2 regions of the Pantoea dispersa genome follow, and region 2 is predicted to be linked to the other one. Evidence: riboswitches for the same ligand, from Rfam matches in the RefSeq annotation. Region 2 holds a riboswitch; the other holds the start of a gene.
The links. A riboswitch is a leader RNA that binds a small molecule or an ion and turns the genes downstream of it on or off. The one in region 2 is predicted to bind thiamine pyrophosphate.
Positions count from the first base shown of each region.

Region 1: it holds a riboswitch for thiamine pyrophosphate, as region 2 does, so the genes downstream of both, thiM (hydroxyethylthiazole kinase) here and thiC (phosphomethylpyrimidine synthase ThiC) in region 2, are expected to answer to the same signal.

Region 1 covers NZ_CP082346.1:1,461,402-1,469,311, reverse strand. Annotated here, with positions in the region: gene K7H94_RS06755 (mannitol dehydrogenase family protein) at 1-154, shown strand, start outside; gene K7H94_RS06750 (GntR family transcriptional regulator) at 254-940, shown strand; gene fbaB (class I fructose-bisphosphate aldolase) at 1,147-2,199, opposite strand; gene thiD (bifunctional hydroxymethylpyrimidine kinase/phosphomethylpyrimidine kinase) at 2,347-3,147, opposite strand; gene thiM (hydroxyethylthiazole kinase) at 3,144-3,929, opposite strand; TPP riboswitch at 3,963-4,059, opposite strand; gene K7H94_RS06730 (hypothetical protein) at 4,405-4,602, shown strand; gene ahpF (alkyl hydroperoxide reductase subunit F) at 4,655-6,223, opposite strand; gene ahpC (alkyl hydroperoxide reductase subunit C) at 6,294-6,857, opposite strand; gene K7H94_RS06715 (GNAT family N-acetyltransferase) at 7,148-7,591, shown strand; gene apbC (iron-sulfur cluster carrier protein ApbC) at 7,595-7,910, opposite strand, start outside.
Region 2 covers NZ_CP082346.1:3,696,775-3,704,684, reverse strand. Annotated here, with positions in the region: gene rpoC (DNA-directed RNA polymerase subunit beta') at 1-1,551, shown strand, start outside; gene K7H94_RS17290 (DUF1127 domain-containing protein) at 1,618-1,803, opposite strand; gene K7H94_RS17285 (aminotransferase-like domain-containing protein) at 1,979-3,433, shown strand; gene thiE (thiamine phosphate synthase) at 3,596-4,243, opposite strand; gene thiC (phosphomethylpyrimidine synthase ThiC) at 4,243-6,165, opposite strand; TPP riboswitch at 6,256-6,356, opposite strand; gene K7H94_RS17270 (Rsd/AlgQ family anti-sigma factor) at 6,508-7,014, opposite strand; gene nudC (NAD(+) diphosphatase) at 7,103-7,876, shown strand.

The sequences.
Region 1 (7,910 bases), 1.8 Mb from region 2:
GCAGCGCGTTGAGGCCTTACTGCGCCTGCAGGCGGTGTTCGGCGACGATTTACGTTATCACTCAGTGTTTGTTACGCGGCTTACCGAGCTGTATCAGCAGCTGCGGCTTACCGGTGCACGCGCCACGGTGCAGGCGCTGGTCACAGAAGGCTAAGCCGCCTGCACAAATGTGTAGCGCAGACGCAGCGTGCTGATTAGACTGACGCTTTCTCATCGGGCTGGCGGCGGCCAGCCGTAATACGGATATTGCTGCATGTCGATTGCCTATACCATAACCACCAGCGAACCGGTAAATCAGCAGATTTATCGCTATCTGCGGAAGGATATCGTGACCTGCGTGATCCATCCGGGCTCGCTGCTGTCGGAGAAAGAAGTGTCGGCGCGCTTCAACGTGTCGCGGCAGCCGGTGCGGGAAGCCTTTATCAAACTGGCGGAAGCCGGCCTGGTGCAGGTTCTGCCGCAGCGCGGCACCTTCGTGCGCAAAATCTCCGCCCAGCGCGTGGCCGACGGCCGTTTCATCCGTGAAGCGGTGGAGATCGCCGTGGTTCGTCGCGCCGCGCTGGAGATCGCTGCCACCGGACTGATGGCGCTGGAACACAATCTGCAGCTGCAGCGACTGGCAGCGGAACGCCACGACAGCCAGGCGTTTCTGGCGCTCGACGATGAGTTTCACCGGTTGATTGCCGAAGGCATTGACTGCCTGCTGGCGTGGGAGACGGTGGAGAACATTAAAGCGACGATGGACCGCGTGCGCTTTCTGACGCTGAGCGAAGTGTCGCCGCCGGAGAGCCTGATTCAGCAGCACGAAGAGATATTTGCCGCGCTGAAAGCGAAGAATGCCGATGCGGCTGAGAAGGCGATGCGGCGACATCTGCAGGAGATGATTCTGACCATCACGCCGATTGCCGAGCGCAACAGCGAATGGTTTGAAGGGCCGTAGTGTTGTTCGGTGAGCTTGCGGTGGGGTGTGATGCGGTGCGGTTTGATACGGTGCGGTGTGATGCCCTCACCCCGGCCCTCTCCCACCGGGAGAGGGAGCTGTTCCAGCTAGTACTCAATAATTAACTCTGAAAAACCGCACATTCATGTCCCCTCTCCCGCCTGCGGGAGAGGGCTAGGGTGAGGGGGAAAAAGCACCTCACACCATCAGGCAATCGTCACATCTTTCGCCAGATACACATCCTGCACCGCATTAATCAGCGCCACGCCCTCTTTCAGCGACTTCTTAAACGCCTTGCGTCCGAGAATCAGCCCCATGCCGCCGGCGCGTTTATTGATCACCGCCGTACGCACCGACTCCGCCACATCGGTCGCACCGGCTGAAGCACCACCGGAGTTAATCAGCCCGGCGCGGCCCATGTAGCAGTTGGCCAGCTGGTAGCGCACCAGATCGATCGGATTCTCACTGGTCAGCTTGCTGTACACGCGCTCATCGGTGTGGCCAAACTTCACCGCGTTATAGCCGCCGTTATTCTCCGCCATTTTCTGCTTCACAATGTCGGCACCAATGGTGGCCGCCAGATGGTTAGCCTGACCGGTCAAATCGGCGCTGGCGTGATAATCCACCCCATCCTTCTTGAAATCGTTGTTGCGCAGATAGGCCCACAGCACCGTCACCATGCCCAGCTCGTGCGCGCGCTCGAAGGCCGCTGCAATTTCCTCGATCTGCCGGCGCGACTGCTCAGAACCAAAATAGATGGTGGCGCCGACCGCAACCGCGCCCATGTTGAATGCCTGCTCGACGCTGGCGTACAGCGTCTGGTCATACTGCGTGGGATAGCTCAGGGTTTCGTTATGGTTCAGCTTGACCATAAACGGAATGCGGTGCGCGTAGCGACGTGACACGGAGGCCAGCACGCCATAGGTTGATGCCACACAGTTACAGCCGGCTTCAATCGCCAGCTCGACGATATTCTTCGGGTCGAAATAGGCCGGATTGGCAGCGAACGAGGCGCCGGCAGAGTGTTCCACGCCCTGATCCACCGGCAGAATCGACAGATAGCCGGTACCCGCCAGACGGCCGGTGTTGTAGAGCGTCTGCATATTGCGCAGTACCGCAGGAGAACGATTGTTATCAATCATCACGCGATCGACATAATCCGCGCCCGGCAAATAAAGGCTGTCCGCTGGAATGGTCATGCAGCGATGTTGAAGAAGCGTATCCGCCTCTTTACCCAATAACTGTACGATGTCCGTCATGTTCGCTCCTGATAAATGGCTGGAAAAGAACCGGCACCTGCCGATTCGCCCCCCACAGCCTGGACCGAAACGCGCCAGGCTGGCAAATTGCTGACTCCATTTTTCAGACGGATACGCAGTGAAAAATCGGCAATCTGGCGTTACGCCCTACCACCACTGATGGAAATGATGCACCGGCCCAATGCCATGGCCGACCTCAAGCGAATCGGCGTGCAGCAGCGCCTGCTGCAGCCAGGCCTTGGCTTCCGCTACGGTGCCCGCCCAGTCCACATGGCGCGGTCGCAATGCCGCCAGCGCCGCCGACAGCGTGCAGCCGGTGCCGTGCGTATGACGGGTGTTAACGCGCGGTGCGGTAAAGCGCTGGCGGCCGGCACGGGTGATCAGCCAGTCCGGGCTTTCCGCATCGCTGAGATGACCGCCCTTCATCAGCACTGCTTCGCAGCCCAGTTCCAGCAGCGCATCGCCCTGCTGCAGCATACTCGCCTCGTCCTGCGCCATGCGGCAACCCAGCAGCGCCGCGGCTTCCGGCAGGTTGGGCGTGATCAGTGATACCTGCGGCAACAGACATTCACGAATGCTGGCTACCGCATCGGGCGACAGCAGCGCATCGCCGCTTTTGGCAATCATCACCGTATCCAGCACCACAAACGGCAGGCTGGCTCGTTTCAGCTTCTCTGCCACCACCTCGACGATCGCCGTCTCCGCCAGCATACCGATTTTGGCGGCGTCAATGCGCACGTCGTCCAGCACCGAGTCGAGCTGCGCCGCGACAAATGCCGGTTCGATGCGATACACCGACTGCACGCCGCGGGTGTTCTGTGCCACCAGTGCGGTAATCACGCTGGTGCCGTACGCGCCGAGCGCGGAAAACGCTTTCAGATCGGCCTGGATACCTGCGCCGCCGCTGGGGTCGGTGCCGGCAATGGTCAATGCATTGATACGTTTCATGCCGCCACCTCCAGCGTCCACAGCGCATCGAGAAAAGCGGCGACGAAGCTGCCGGGCCCTGCCACGCTGCGCGCGGCCTGCTCTCCCGCCAGTGACATTACGCGGCAGGCCGCTGCCACGTGCTGGATGCGCTCACCCGGCAGGCTGCTGCACGCCGCGACGACGGCGGATAGCGCACAACCGGTGCCGACCACGCGCGTCATCAGCGGGCTGCCGCCGGGAATCGCCAGCGTCTGGCGGCCATCGGTGACGTAATCGACTTCGCCGGTTACCGCGACAAGGGTCGTGCAGCGTTGCGCCAGCTGCTGCGCGGCGTTCAGTGCGGCATCGGCCTGATGCACGCTATCCACACCGCGTCCGCCCGTGGCCTGCTGGGCTAAGGCGAGAATCTCTGAAGCGTTGCCGCGAATGGCCGCCGGTCGCAGGCTCAGCAGCTGCTGACAGAATTCCGTACGCAGGGTTAGCGCGCCTACCGCCACCGGATCGAGCGTCCACGGTGTGCCGGCCTGGTTAGCGGCATGTACCGCCGCCAGCATCGCATCACGACGCTCGCGGGTTAAGGTGCCAACGTTAATCAGCAGTGCATCGGCGAAACCGGCAAACTGCGCCGCTTCATCGCCATCAATCACCATCGCGGGCGAAGCCTGCAGTGCCAGCAGCACGTTGGCAGTAAAAGTTTGCACCACGTCGTTAGTCATACAGTGCACCAGCGGTGCCTGCTGCCGCAGCAGTTGCAGAGAGTGCGCGAGTTGCGCCGGGGAAAGAGGGTCAGGCTGTGTCATAAGGCTCCCAACCGGCAATCAGGAAGGCGAATGCGGTCAGGCATCTGACTTCCCTACGCTGGCATTATCCAGATCAGGTATTACGGGTATTTCTCAGCCTTCACAAAGAAGGGCACCCCGAGTCATGCACGTCCGTGTCAGACGTGCCTTCACAGCATAAAGGGTCAGCTTAAAGTTGTAAATCCTGCGGCGGGTGCGCTTTTTTTGCCGGACAACGAAGAGCAAAAATACGTGCGCCATCAATTTTCATGATTTTTTGATCATCAGGAAAATATAAACAAATCGATGGAGATCAATTTCCCCAAAATACCGAAAATTCATCAGGATAGTTAATTTAATCTGCCGGGGCAGTAGGCGGGAAATAAACAGAAGAAAGCGCGCAACTTGATTAATATCAAATCGGCCGGCGGCATAACGCGGCCTAATTCCCCTCCGGATTTGAAGACCGCTGTTTCACCTTCACCCGGAATCGCTAATGACTTTATTCAGTTTTCTTCCGCACGCGCACCACTGGCACAATATCACCATTTCCCGTCAAGGCGCCGTTGCCCCCGGCGGCCGTTACCGGTACTCCACGTACCTCGAAGCCGAATGCAAACGCTGCGGCGAGCGCATCCATAAAATTTATTATCGCGATATCAGCGATGAACAGGCGCGTCGCTGGCTGGGATAAAAAAAAGCCCCGCAACACAGGTTGCAGGGCGCTTGCGTGGCTATCGCAAAACTTATTCAGCCGGTTTGGTGCGGATCAGGTAATCAAACGCGCTCAGTGACGCTTTGGCCCCTTCCCCGCTGGCAATGATGATCTGCTTGTACGGCACCGTGGTGCAGTCGCCGGCGGCAAATACGCCTTTCAGGCTGGTTTCGCCTTTGGCGTCGATCAGGATCTCGCCCATGCGGTTGCGCTCTACCGCGCCTTCCAGCCAGTTGGTGTTAGGCAGCAGACCAATCTGGACGAAGATACCGCTCAGCGCCAGTTCGTGGCTGGTCTGGTTATTGCGGTCGATGTAGGTCAGACCGGTAACTTTACTGCCGTCGCCTTTCACTTCGGTGGTCTGCGCGTTGAGGATCACATCGACGTTTTTCAGGCTGCGCAGTTTATCCTGCAGCACTTTATCGGCGCGCATTTCGCTGGCGAACTCCAGCAGCGTGACGTGCTCGACAATACCGGCCAGATCGATGGCCGCTTCAACGCCGGAGTTACCGCCGCCGATCACCGCCGTGCGTTTGCCTTTAAACAGCGGGCCGTCACAGTGCGGGCAGTAGGTTACACCTTTGGTGCGATACTGCTCTTCGCCCGGAACGCCCATGTTGCGCCAGCGTGCGCCGGTAGCAATGATGATGCTGCGTGATTTCAGCACTGCGCCGGAAGCGGTTTCGATGGCGTGCAGGCCACCCTCTTTGGCTGCCGGAATCAGCTTGATGGCGCTCTGGGTGTCGATCACGTCCACGTCATAGTCATCAACGTGCGCACGCAGGGAACCGGCGAGCTTGGCCCCTTCGGTTTTCGGCACGGAGATGTAGTTTTCAATGTCAACGGTGTCCAGCACCTGGCCGCCAAAGCGCTCGCCCATCAGGCCGGTACGGATGCCTTTACGCGCCGAGTAGATGGCCGCCGCAGCGCCCGCCGGGCCGCTGCCGACGATCAGCACTTCATAGGCATCACGCTTGTTCAGCTCTTCAGCCGCACGCTTATCCGCGTTGGTGTCTACCTTACCGACGATTTCTGCCAGGCTCATGCGACCCTGACCGAACTCTTTGCCGTTGAGGTAAACCGCCGGCACGCCCATGACGTTGCGTTCGGTGATCTCGTTCTGGAACATGCCACCGTCGATGGCGGTATGACGGATGCGTGGATTGAGCACCGCCATCAGGTTCAGCGCCTGTACCACGTCAGGACAGTTGTGGCACGACAGAGAGTAATAGGTTTCGAAATGCAGGTCGCTGTCCAGCGCAACAACCTGATCCAGCAGGCTCTGCGCCTCTTTCGACGGATGTCCACCGGTCTGCAGCAGTGCCAGCACCAGTGAGGTAAATTCGTGGCCCATTGGCGAACCGGCAAAGCGCGGACCGCTGTGGCTGCCTGGGTTAGTAATCAGGAATGATGGCTTACGTACCGGTTGATCGTTCTCTTCACGGAAGCTGACTTTATCAGACAGACTCGCGATATCGGTCAGCAGAGTACGGATCTCTGCGGATTTTGCGCCATCGTCCAGTGTGGCAATCAACTCAACCGGTTTCGTTAGTTTCTCAAGGTAGGCCTTGAGCTGGGTTTTTAAATTGGTGTCGAGCATAGTGAGTTCCTGTGAAGAAAATCGGGTGCCGCAGCACCCGATGGAAGAAAGATCAAAGGGCGTAGGTGACTTAGATTTTGCCAACCAGGTCCAGTGATGGAGCCAGCGTTGCGTCGCCTTCTTTCCATTTAGCCGGGCAAACTTCACCTGGGTGAGAAGCCACGTACTGAGCCGCTTTCACTTTACGCAGCAGGTCAGATGCGTCACGGCCGATGCCTTCTGCAGTGATTTCGATGGCCTGGATGATGCCTTCCGGGTCAACGATGAAGGTACCGCGGTCAGCCAGACCTTCTGCTTCACGCATGATTTCGAAGTTACGGGTCAGAGCACCGGTCGGGTCGCCGATCATCGCATACTGAATTTTCGCGATGGTGTCTGAAGAACCGTGCCAGGCTTTGTGGGTAAAGTGCGTGTCAGTTGAAACGGAGTAGATGTCTACGCCCAGTTTCTGGAACTCTTCGTAGTGGTCTGCCACGTCACCCAGTTCAGTCGGGCATACGAAGGTGAAGTCAGCCGGGTAGAAGAAGAAAACACTCCATTTACCTTCAACGTCTTTCTCGGTTACGTCGATGAATTCGCCGTTTTTGAATGCAGCGTTTTTGAACGGTTTGATTTTGGTATTGATGATAGACATGGGTGACCTCCGTTAAAAAGATGTGATGCAGGCTACATAATTTTCGGGCCAACTTCTAATATGCAGACGTTATCAATCAGATAATCAAAAGCTATCAAAGTGCCGACGCCAGATTTGATGCGGCTTGCCGCGGCATTCTACACAGAAAAGCCGCAGAGTTAACAGGCTTTATCTTCGCGCGCGGCAACTGCTATTTTTTTATAAACATTCAATCATCTTTGCTGCACGATTCAACTGCGTGCGCAACGCCGCTACAAAACGTGCCCGCTTACTCGTCATGGAGTCTGGAAGTGAAAATTCGTCTTTTTGAAGAAGCCGACCGCCCTTTTCTACGCACGCTTTATCTCGCGGCGCGCCGTCATAACTGGACATGGCTGGCCGGCGACGACTGGCAGCTGGAAGATTTCGACGCGATTATTCCCGGTGAAACGGTACTGGTGGCGGAGATCGACGGCCACCGCGCAGGCTTTGCTGGCGTAATGGACAACGATAATTTTTTGCACAGTTTGTATGTTGATCCGGCCTTTCAGGGCCAGGGCGTCGGCAATGCGCTGCTGAACGCGGTGCAGCAGCGTTTTACCTCCACCGGCGCGCTGAAATGTCTGCTACAGAACGAAGCGGCGCTGCAGTTTTATCAGCAGCACGGCTGGCAGCGCGAAGCGCTGGGAGAGAGTGAACAGGGCCAGTACGTGTTGATGCACCTGCCGCTGGCGTCACGCACCAGCGGCAGCTAAGGCTTAAACCGCGCGGAAGGCGATGTCGCCCGGAATCACCTCACCCTGCCAGTAAAGCTGGGCGGCAACCCGGCCCGCAAGTTCACGATACAGCGCGGTGAATTCACTCTCCGGACGGCGAATCACGGTCGGTTCACCGTCGTCGAGATCTTCGCGCAGATTAATGTGCAGCGGCAGCTGAGCCAGCAGGCGGGTGTGATAATCCTCAGCCAGCTTCTGCGCACCGCCGGTACCAAAGATTGGCTCGTGATGCCCGCATTCGCTGCAGATGTGCATGCTCATGTTTTCCACCACGCCCAGCACCGGCACGCTGACTTTT
Region 2 (7,910 bases):
TTCGGTGTGTGTGCACACTGCTACGGTCGCGATCTGGCACGTGGTCACATCATCAACAAAGGTGAGGCCATCGGCGTTATCGCAGCACAGTCCATCGGTGAGCCGGGTACCCAGCTGACCATGCGTACCTTCCACATCGGTGGTGCGGCATCGCGTGCGGCAGCTGAATCCAGCATTCAGGTGAAGAACAAAGGTACTATCAAGCTGACCAACGCCAAGTCAGTAACCAACTCCTCCGGGAAACTGGTTATCGTCTCGCGTAACGTTGAGCTGAAGATGATCGACGAGTTCGGTCGTACCAAAGAGAGCTATAAAGTGCCTTACGGTGCGGTCATGGCGAAAGGTGATGGCGAGCAGGTTGCCGCGGGCGAAACCGTTGCAAACTGGGATCCACACACCATGCCGGTTATCACCGAAGTGGGCGGTTTCATCCGCTTCACCGACATGATCGACGGTCAGACCATTACCCGTCAGACTGACGACCTCACTGGTCTGTCATCGCTGGTGGTACTGGATTCTGCAGAGCGTACTGCGGGCGGTAAAGACCTGCGTCCGGCACTGAAAATCGTTGATGCCAACGGCAACGACGTATTGATCCCGGGCACCGACATGCCGGCACAGTACTTCCTGCCAGGTAAAGCGATTGTGCAGCTGGAAGATGGCGTGAAGATCAGCTCGGGTGATACCCTGGCGCGTGTTCCGCAGGAATCTGGCGGTACCAAGGACATCACCGGTGGTCTGCCACGCGTTGCCGACCTGTTCGAAGCGCGTCGTCCGAAAGAGCCAGCTATCCTGGCGGAGATCAGCGGTATCATCTCCTTCGGTAAAGAGACCAAAGGCAAGCGTCGTCTGGTGATCACCCCGGTTGACGGTAGCGATCCGTATGAAGAGATGATTCCGAAATGGCGTCAGCTCAACGTATTCGAAGGTGAACGTGTAGAACGTGGTGACGTCGTATCCGACGGCCCAGAGTCTCCGCACGACATCCTGCGTCTGCGTGGCGTCCATGCTGTGACCCGTTACATCACTAACGAAGTGCAGGAAGTTTACCGCCTGCAGGGCGTTAAGATTAACGATAAGCACATCGAAGTCATCGTGCGTCAGATGCTGCGTAAAGCAACCATCCTGAGCGCGGGTAGCTCGGAGTTCCTGGAAGGCGAGCAGGCGGAAGTCTCTCGTATCAAGATCTCCAACCGCGATCTGGAAGCGAACGGCAAAATCGGCGCGACGTACATGCGTGACCTGCTGGGTATCACCAAAGCCTCGCTGGCAACCGAATCGTTCATCTCTGCGGCATCGTTCCAGGAGACCACCCGTGTCCTGACCGAAGCAGCGGTAGCAGGCAAGCGCGACGAACTGCGCGGCCTGAAAGAGAACGTTATCGTGGGTCGTCTGATCCCGGCCGGTACCGGTTATGCTTACCACCAGGATCGTATGCGTCGCCGTCAGGCGGGTGAAGCACCGGTTGCACCGCAGGTGACTGCGGATGAAGCCTCTGCCAGCCTCGCTGAGCTGCTGAACGCCGGTCTGGGCGGTAGCGACGACGAATAATCGTCTGCTCTGCTGACCATGAAAAAACCCTGCCTCGGCAGGGTTTTTTTTCGTCTGAAATCCGCGTTATTTCTGATTGATATCCTGACGCGTCAGCCCGATGTCACGCAACTGCGCATCACTCAGGTGCGAAAGAATCTCCCGCGTTTCCCGTCTGGCATGCCAGCGTTTTATCGCGCGCACGCCGCCACGAAAGATATCGAGTAAGGTCACGCTGAACGGTTTTGCCGCCCGGTTCTGATCAAATTCCATAATCCCAGCCCTCAGTATGATGTCTGAACGACATTTTCCCTCTGATGGCGAATTCAATACAGGTTCAAAAATCACTTATCTTTAACATACAGATTGCGCCCGTACCGATCTGAATGGTAGAAATAGGCGTCATCTGTACTGATTTTTGATCACCGTTAACGCAGCGAGGCACACAATGACGCGCTATCAACATCTGGCCTGTCTGCTTTCAGACCGTATTGAGCAGGGGCTGTATCGCAGCGGCGAACGCTTGCCCTCGGTGCGTACGCTCAGCATTGAGCACGGCGTCAGCATCAGTACCGTGCAGCAGGCTTATCATCTGCTGGAAGAGAAGCAGCTTATCGTGCCGCAGCCGCGTTCCGGCTATTTTGTCGCTACCCGTAAAGCCACGCCGCCGGTGCCCGCGATGACCCGACCCGTACAGCGTCCGGTTGAGATCACCCAGTGGGAATCGGTGCTGGAGCTGCTGAGCAGCCGCATTAATGGCGACGTGCTGCAGCTGGGCAGCGGCATGCCGGACCTGACCCAGCCGACGCTCAAGCCGCTGTGGAAAATCATGGGCCGCATGGCGCAGAAGCAGGACATTGATCAGCTCAACTACGACAGCCTGCTCGGCGTGGCAGCGCTGCGCGAGCAAATTGCGCGGCTGACAATTGACAGCGGCTGTCAACTGACGGCGGAAGATATTGTCATCACTACCGGTTGCCATGAAGCGCTGTCGGTGTCGATTCGCGCCGTGTGCGAGCCAGGCGATATCATTGCCGTCGAGTCGCCAGCGTTTCACGGCACCATGCAGACACTGCGCGGTCTGGGCATTCGCGCCATTGAAATCCCTACCGATGCGGTCAGCGGGATCAGCCTTGAGGCGCTGGAGCTGGCGTTTGAGCAGTGGCCAATCAAAGCGGTGGTGGTGGTACCCAACTGCAATAACCCGCTCGGATTTATCATGCCGGAAGCGCGTAAGCGCGCGCTGCTGACGCTGGCGCAGCGCTTTGACGCGGCGATCATTGAAGATGATGTTTACGGCGAGCTGGCGTGGGAGTATCCGCGTCCGATCACCATCAAATCGCTGGATATGGATGGCCGCGTGCTGCTGTGCAGCTCGTTTTCCAAAACCCTGGCGCCCGGCTTGCGCGTGGGCTGGGTCGCGCCGGGACGCTATCGCGATCGCGTACTGCACATGAAATATATTGGCACCGGTTCGACGGCAACGCAGCCGCAGTATGCGGTCGCAGAGTTTATTCGTCAGGGCCATTACCTGCCGCATTTGCGCCGCATGCGCCATGTGTATCAGCGTAACTATGAGACGTTTAGCTGCTGGGTGCGCCACTATTTTCCCTGCGGCATTTGCGTCTCGCGGCCGCAAGGCAGTTTCCTGATGTGGATTGAGCTGCCGGAAGCCTTCGATGCGGTGCGGCTGAATGCGGAGCTGCGGGAGCTGAAAATCCAGGTGGCGGTCGGTTCGCTGTTTTCGGCGGCGGGTAAATATCGCAACTGTCTGCGCCTCAATTATGGTCTGCCAATGAATGAGCAAACCGAGCAGGCGATTGCCAGCCTCGGCGCAGCTGTGGAGCGTGCCATGCAGGCCTGCAGTGCGGAAACGCGCCATATCACCTCCCTGACAGAATAACGGTGGAAAGGCAGGGCCGGACAGAGAGTCGGGGAAGCCAGCCCTGGCCCGCTGCAAGCGACAGCGGGCAGGCTCACTTTAGCGATTGTCCCCGGTCGCGCCAGCCCTGACTGCTGCCGTTTGCGCGCCGTATTCGCGGATTTTTACCGCCGTTGCAGTCAGTTACAACGCTTTTGCGACATGCTCTGGGGATTCTACCAGCGCCAGCAGCTGGCGGGTGGCCGCCTGCCAGTCTTCCGCCTGGGTAATCGCGCTGACCACGGCAATGCTGCCGACACCGGTCGCCAGCACCTCCGGCACGCGTGCCAGCGAAATGCCGCCAATCGCCACGGTGGGAATATGCTGCAGCCGCGCCAGATGGCGCTTCAGCTCGGCAATGCCCTGCGGCGCAGAGGGCATCTCTTTGGTTTGTGTCGGAAAGATGTGGCCGAGCGCAATATAGGACGGACGCAGCGCCAGCGCGCGATCCAGCTCGGCGTCATCGTGTGTCGACAGACCCAGGCGTAAGCCGGCGTGGCGGATAGCGTCCAGGTCGGCCACATCCAGATCTTCCTGACCAAGATGCACACCATAGGCGTTGTACTTAATCGCTAAACGCCAGTAATCGTTGATAAACAGCCGCGCGCCGTACTGTTTGCCCAGGGCGATGGCATCGCGTACCGCGGCTTCAATCTGGCGATCATCGCCATCTTTGATGCGCAGCTGGAGGGTGCGCACGCCGGCTGCCAGCAGGCGTTCAATCCACAACACGCTGTCGACAACCGGATAGAGCCCCAGTTTTGGCGCGGTGGCAGGGAAGGCTTCAGTCATCATTTTTCCTCTTTCAGGGCATCGGCGGCGTGATACAGCTCGCCGCCACGGCTACGGAAGGCATCGGACATTTGCGCCATGCCCAGCGCTATCGGCTGGGCTTCAGTCTGCTGACGGGCGGCAAATTCGCGCACTTCCTGGGTGATTTTCATTGAACAGAATTTGGGGCCGCACATGGAACAGAAGTGGGCCACTTTGCCGGATTCCTGCGGCAGGGTTTCGTCGTGATAGGCCCGCGCGGTATGTGGATCGAGCGCCAGATTAAACTGATCTTCCCAGCGGAACTCGAAGCGAGCTTTCGACATGGCGTTGTCGCGGATCTGCGCGCCGGGATGGCCTTTAGCCAGATCGGCAGCGTGCGCCGCGATCTTGTAGGTAATCAGCCCCTGCTTAACATCCTCTTTATTCGGCAGGCCAAGGTGCTCTTTCGGCGTGACGTAGCACAACATCGCGCAGCCAAACCAGCCGATCATGGCGGCGCCAATCCCGGAGGTGAAATGATCGTAGCCCGGCGCGATATCGGTCGTCAGCGGGCCCAGCGTATAAAACGGCGCTTCATGGCAGTGTTCCAGCTGCTCGGTCATATTGCGGCGGATCATCTGCATCGGCACGTGACCGGGGCCTTCAATCATGACCTGCACATCATATTGCCAGGCGATTTGCGTCAGCTCGCCTAAGGTACGCAGTTCGGCAAACTGGGCTTCGTCGTTGGCGTCCTGAATCGAGCCGGGACGTAAACCATCACCGAGCGACAGCGCGACATCATAGGCGGCGCAGATTTCACAGATTTCGCGGAAATGCTGGTAGAGGAAGTTTTCCTGATGATGTGACAGGCACCACTTCGCCATGATTGAGCCGCCGCGCGACACGATGCCGGTCAGCCGTTGTGCGGTCATCGGCACATAGCGCAGCAGCACGCCCGCGTGAATGGTGAAGTAATCAACACCCTGCTCAGCCTGTTCCAGCAGGGTATCGCGGAAAATGTCCCAGTTAAGATCTTCTGCAATACCGTTGACCTTTTCCAGCGCCTGATAGATTGGCACCGTGCCGATCGGCACCGGACTGTTGCGCAAAATCCACTCGCGCGTTTCATGGATATAGCGGCCGGTCGACAGATCCATCACGGTATCTGCCCCCCAGCGCGTGGCCCACACCAGTTTTTCCACTTCCTCTTCAATCGACGAACTTACCGCCGAGTTGCCGATGTTGGCGTTGACCTTCACCAGAAAATTACGGCCGATGATCATCGGCTCCGATTCCGGGTGATTGATGTTGGCAGGAATGATGGCGCGGCCGCTGGCCACTTCGGCGCGCACGAATTCGGCGCTGATATTCTCCGGCAGCTGCGCACCAAAGCCGTGACCGGCGTGCTGCTGCAATAGCGTTTTACTGCGGATACGCTCACGTCCCATGTTTTCGCGCAGCGCGATGAACTCCATCTCCGGCGTGATAATGCCCTGACGCGCATAGTGCAGTTGCGTGACGCGGCGACCCGCTTTGGCCCGGCGCGGCAGCGGGAGGTGTTCAAAACGCAGATGATCCAGCCCGTCATCTGCCAGCCGCTGCTGACTGTAGCTTGAGCTGAGTGCGCTGATGGTTTCGCTGTCGTTGCGTTCGGCGATCCAGCCGGCGCGCAATTTTGCCAGACCCTGATGCACATTGATGGTCGCGTGGGGATCGCCATAGGCACCGGCGGTGTCATACACTGGCACCGGTTCATTTTCTGCGTATTGCGGATGATCTTTGCTGCCGCCGGTGTGCGTCGGGCTGAGCTGAATTTCGCGCATCGGGACGCGGATATCCGCGCGGCTGCCGCTGATCCAGATACGTTTGGAGTTAGGGAAGGCGGTTCCCTGGAGCGAATCGATAAATTTTTGCGCCTGCGCGCGTTGTTCACGACGTGAGGTTTTAGCATCAGACATAGCAAGTTTCCTGAAAACAAGGGGAAGCTGCTTGTCCGGAGTCCGGAAGGAGTAACAGAAACGGTGCGGGCGCCTGACTGCACCGTGCTGATCACATCTACTCTTGTTCCCTTCGCAGGTACTAACCTGATCAGGTTCCGCGGATCCCGAATTAACGGTCTCAGCCCCTAAGGGCACTCCGACAAGTTTACGTTTTACGCGATAAGCGACTTTACTGACTGCTGCACGCTGCGCTTATATCGCAAAGTTTGATTGTGGATTGTCGTTAAAAAGACAATAAAAAAGCCCATTCAGCATAAAAGGGCTTTTCCTGAATAACAAGTCTTTTACAACTGCAGCGGTTCAGGCCGGACGAGCAATGGTGCTGTCATTGGCCACCGGCGGGCGCGCCAGCTGGTTATCCCAGGCGAGCTGAATCAGTTTGTCTTCCAGCGTAAAGCGTGACTCCAGCGCTTCGCCCACTTCTGACAGCGCCTGCTGGAAATCCACGCAGTTGTCGTCATTAATGGCCTGCTGCAGATGGCTGTCATACAGTTGCATCAGCCGTTCAGTATTGCCTTCCAGCGCCGGATAGATCTGCGCCGCCGCAATCATCGGGCTGTCGCCGGACATCTCGCTGATGATGCGCTCGTAAACGCTGAAGTGGCCGGTAGAGAGATAGTCCACCAGACGATGGCAAAACGCATCCAGCGCCTGTTCATCCAGCGCGGTCAGCGCTTCTTTGTTCGGCTTCATGCCAATTAACTCGTAATAGGTGACGAGCAGCTGTCGACGGGCGCGCAACCATGAGTCGACTAATTCATTACCGCCACCTACACGCTCGGTCAGGTTATCTAACTGGGTAAGCATACGGGGCTCCAGGTGAGTTATAGTTGTTTATTACACACTTAACATCAGGATTTCAGCGTGCTATTTGACGCTAAGGACAACGATTAAGATGCAACGTGAGATCTCAAGCGTAGACGCTGGCTGGTGGATTGTCAGCTCCGCGCAGAAACTTTGGTTGCCGCAAGGTGAGTTGCCGCATGGCTTATCCGGCGAGTTTGGCCTGACCGGCAGCAGCGGCAGAGTGATTGGCGAGTGGCAGGGCGAAAACGTCTGGCTGGTATGCGAAGCGCGTCCGGACAATATGGCCTCGGTGCGCCAGCTGATTGACGAAGATGTCGGTCTGTTTCAGCTCGCCGGGCGCGGCGTGCAGCTGGCAGAGTTCTACCGTTCGCATCGCTGGTGCGGCTATTGCGGCCATGAAATGCAGCACAGCAAGCGCGAATTCGCCTGCCTGTGCAGCCATTGCCGCGAGCGCTACTATCCGCAAATCGCCCCCTGCATCATTGTGGCGATTCGTCGCGGTGAGGAGATTCTGCTGGCAAACCATGCGCGCCATCGCAACAGCATCTACACCGTGCTGGCCGGTTTTGTCGAAGTCGGCGAAACGCTGGAGCAGGCGGTGGCCCGCGAGGTGATGGAAGAGAGTAACGTGCGGGTAAAAAATGTGCGTTACGTGACCTCGCAGCCGTGGCCGTTCCCGCACTCGCTGATGATGGCGTTCATGGCGGAGTACGATGGCGGCGAGCTGCAGCACGATGGTAAAGAGCTGCTGGATGCTGGCTGGTATCGCTACGACGATCTGCCCCTGTTGCCGCCGCCGGGCACCGTGGCGCGCCGGCTGATTGAAGATACGGTTGCGCTGTGTCGCGCCAGCGCGGCGTGAAAATGCTACACTGCCGGCCTTAGCATGAGAGAGC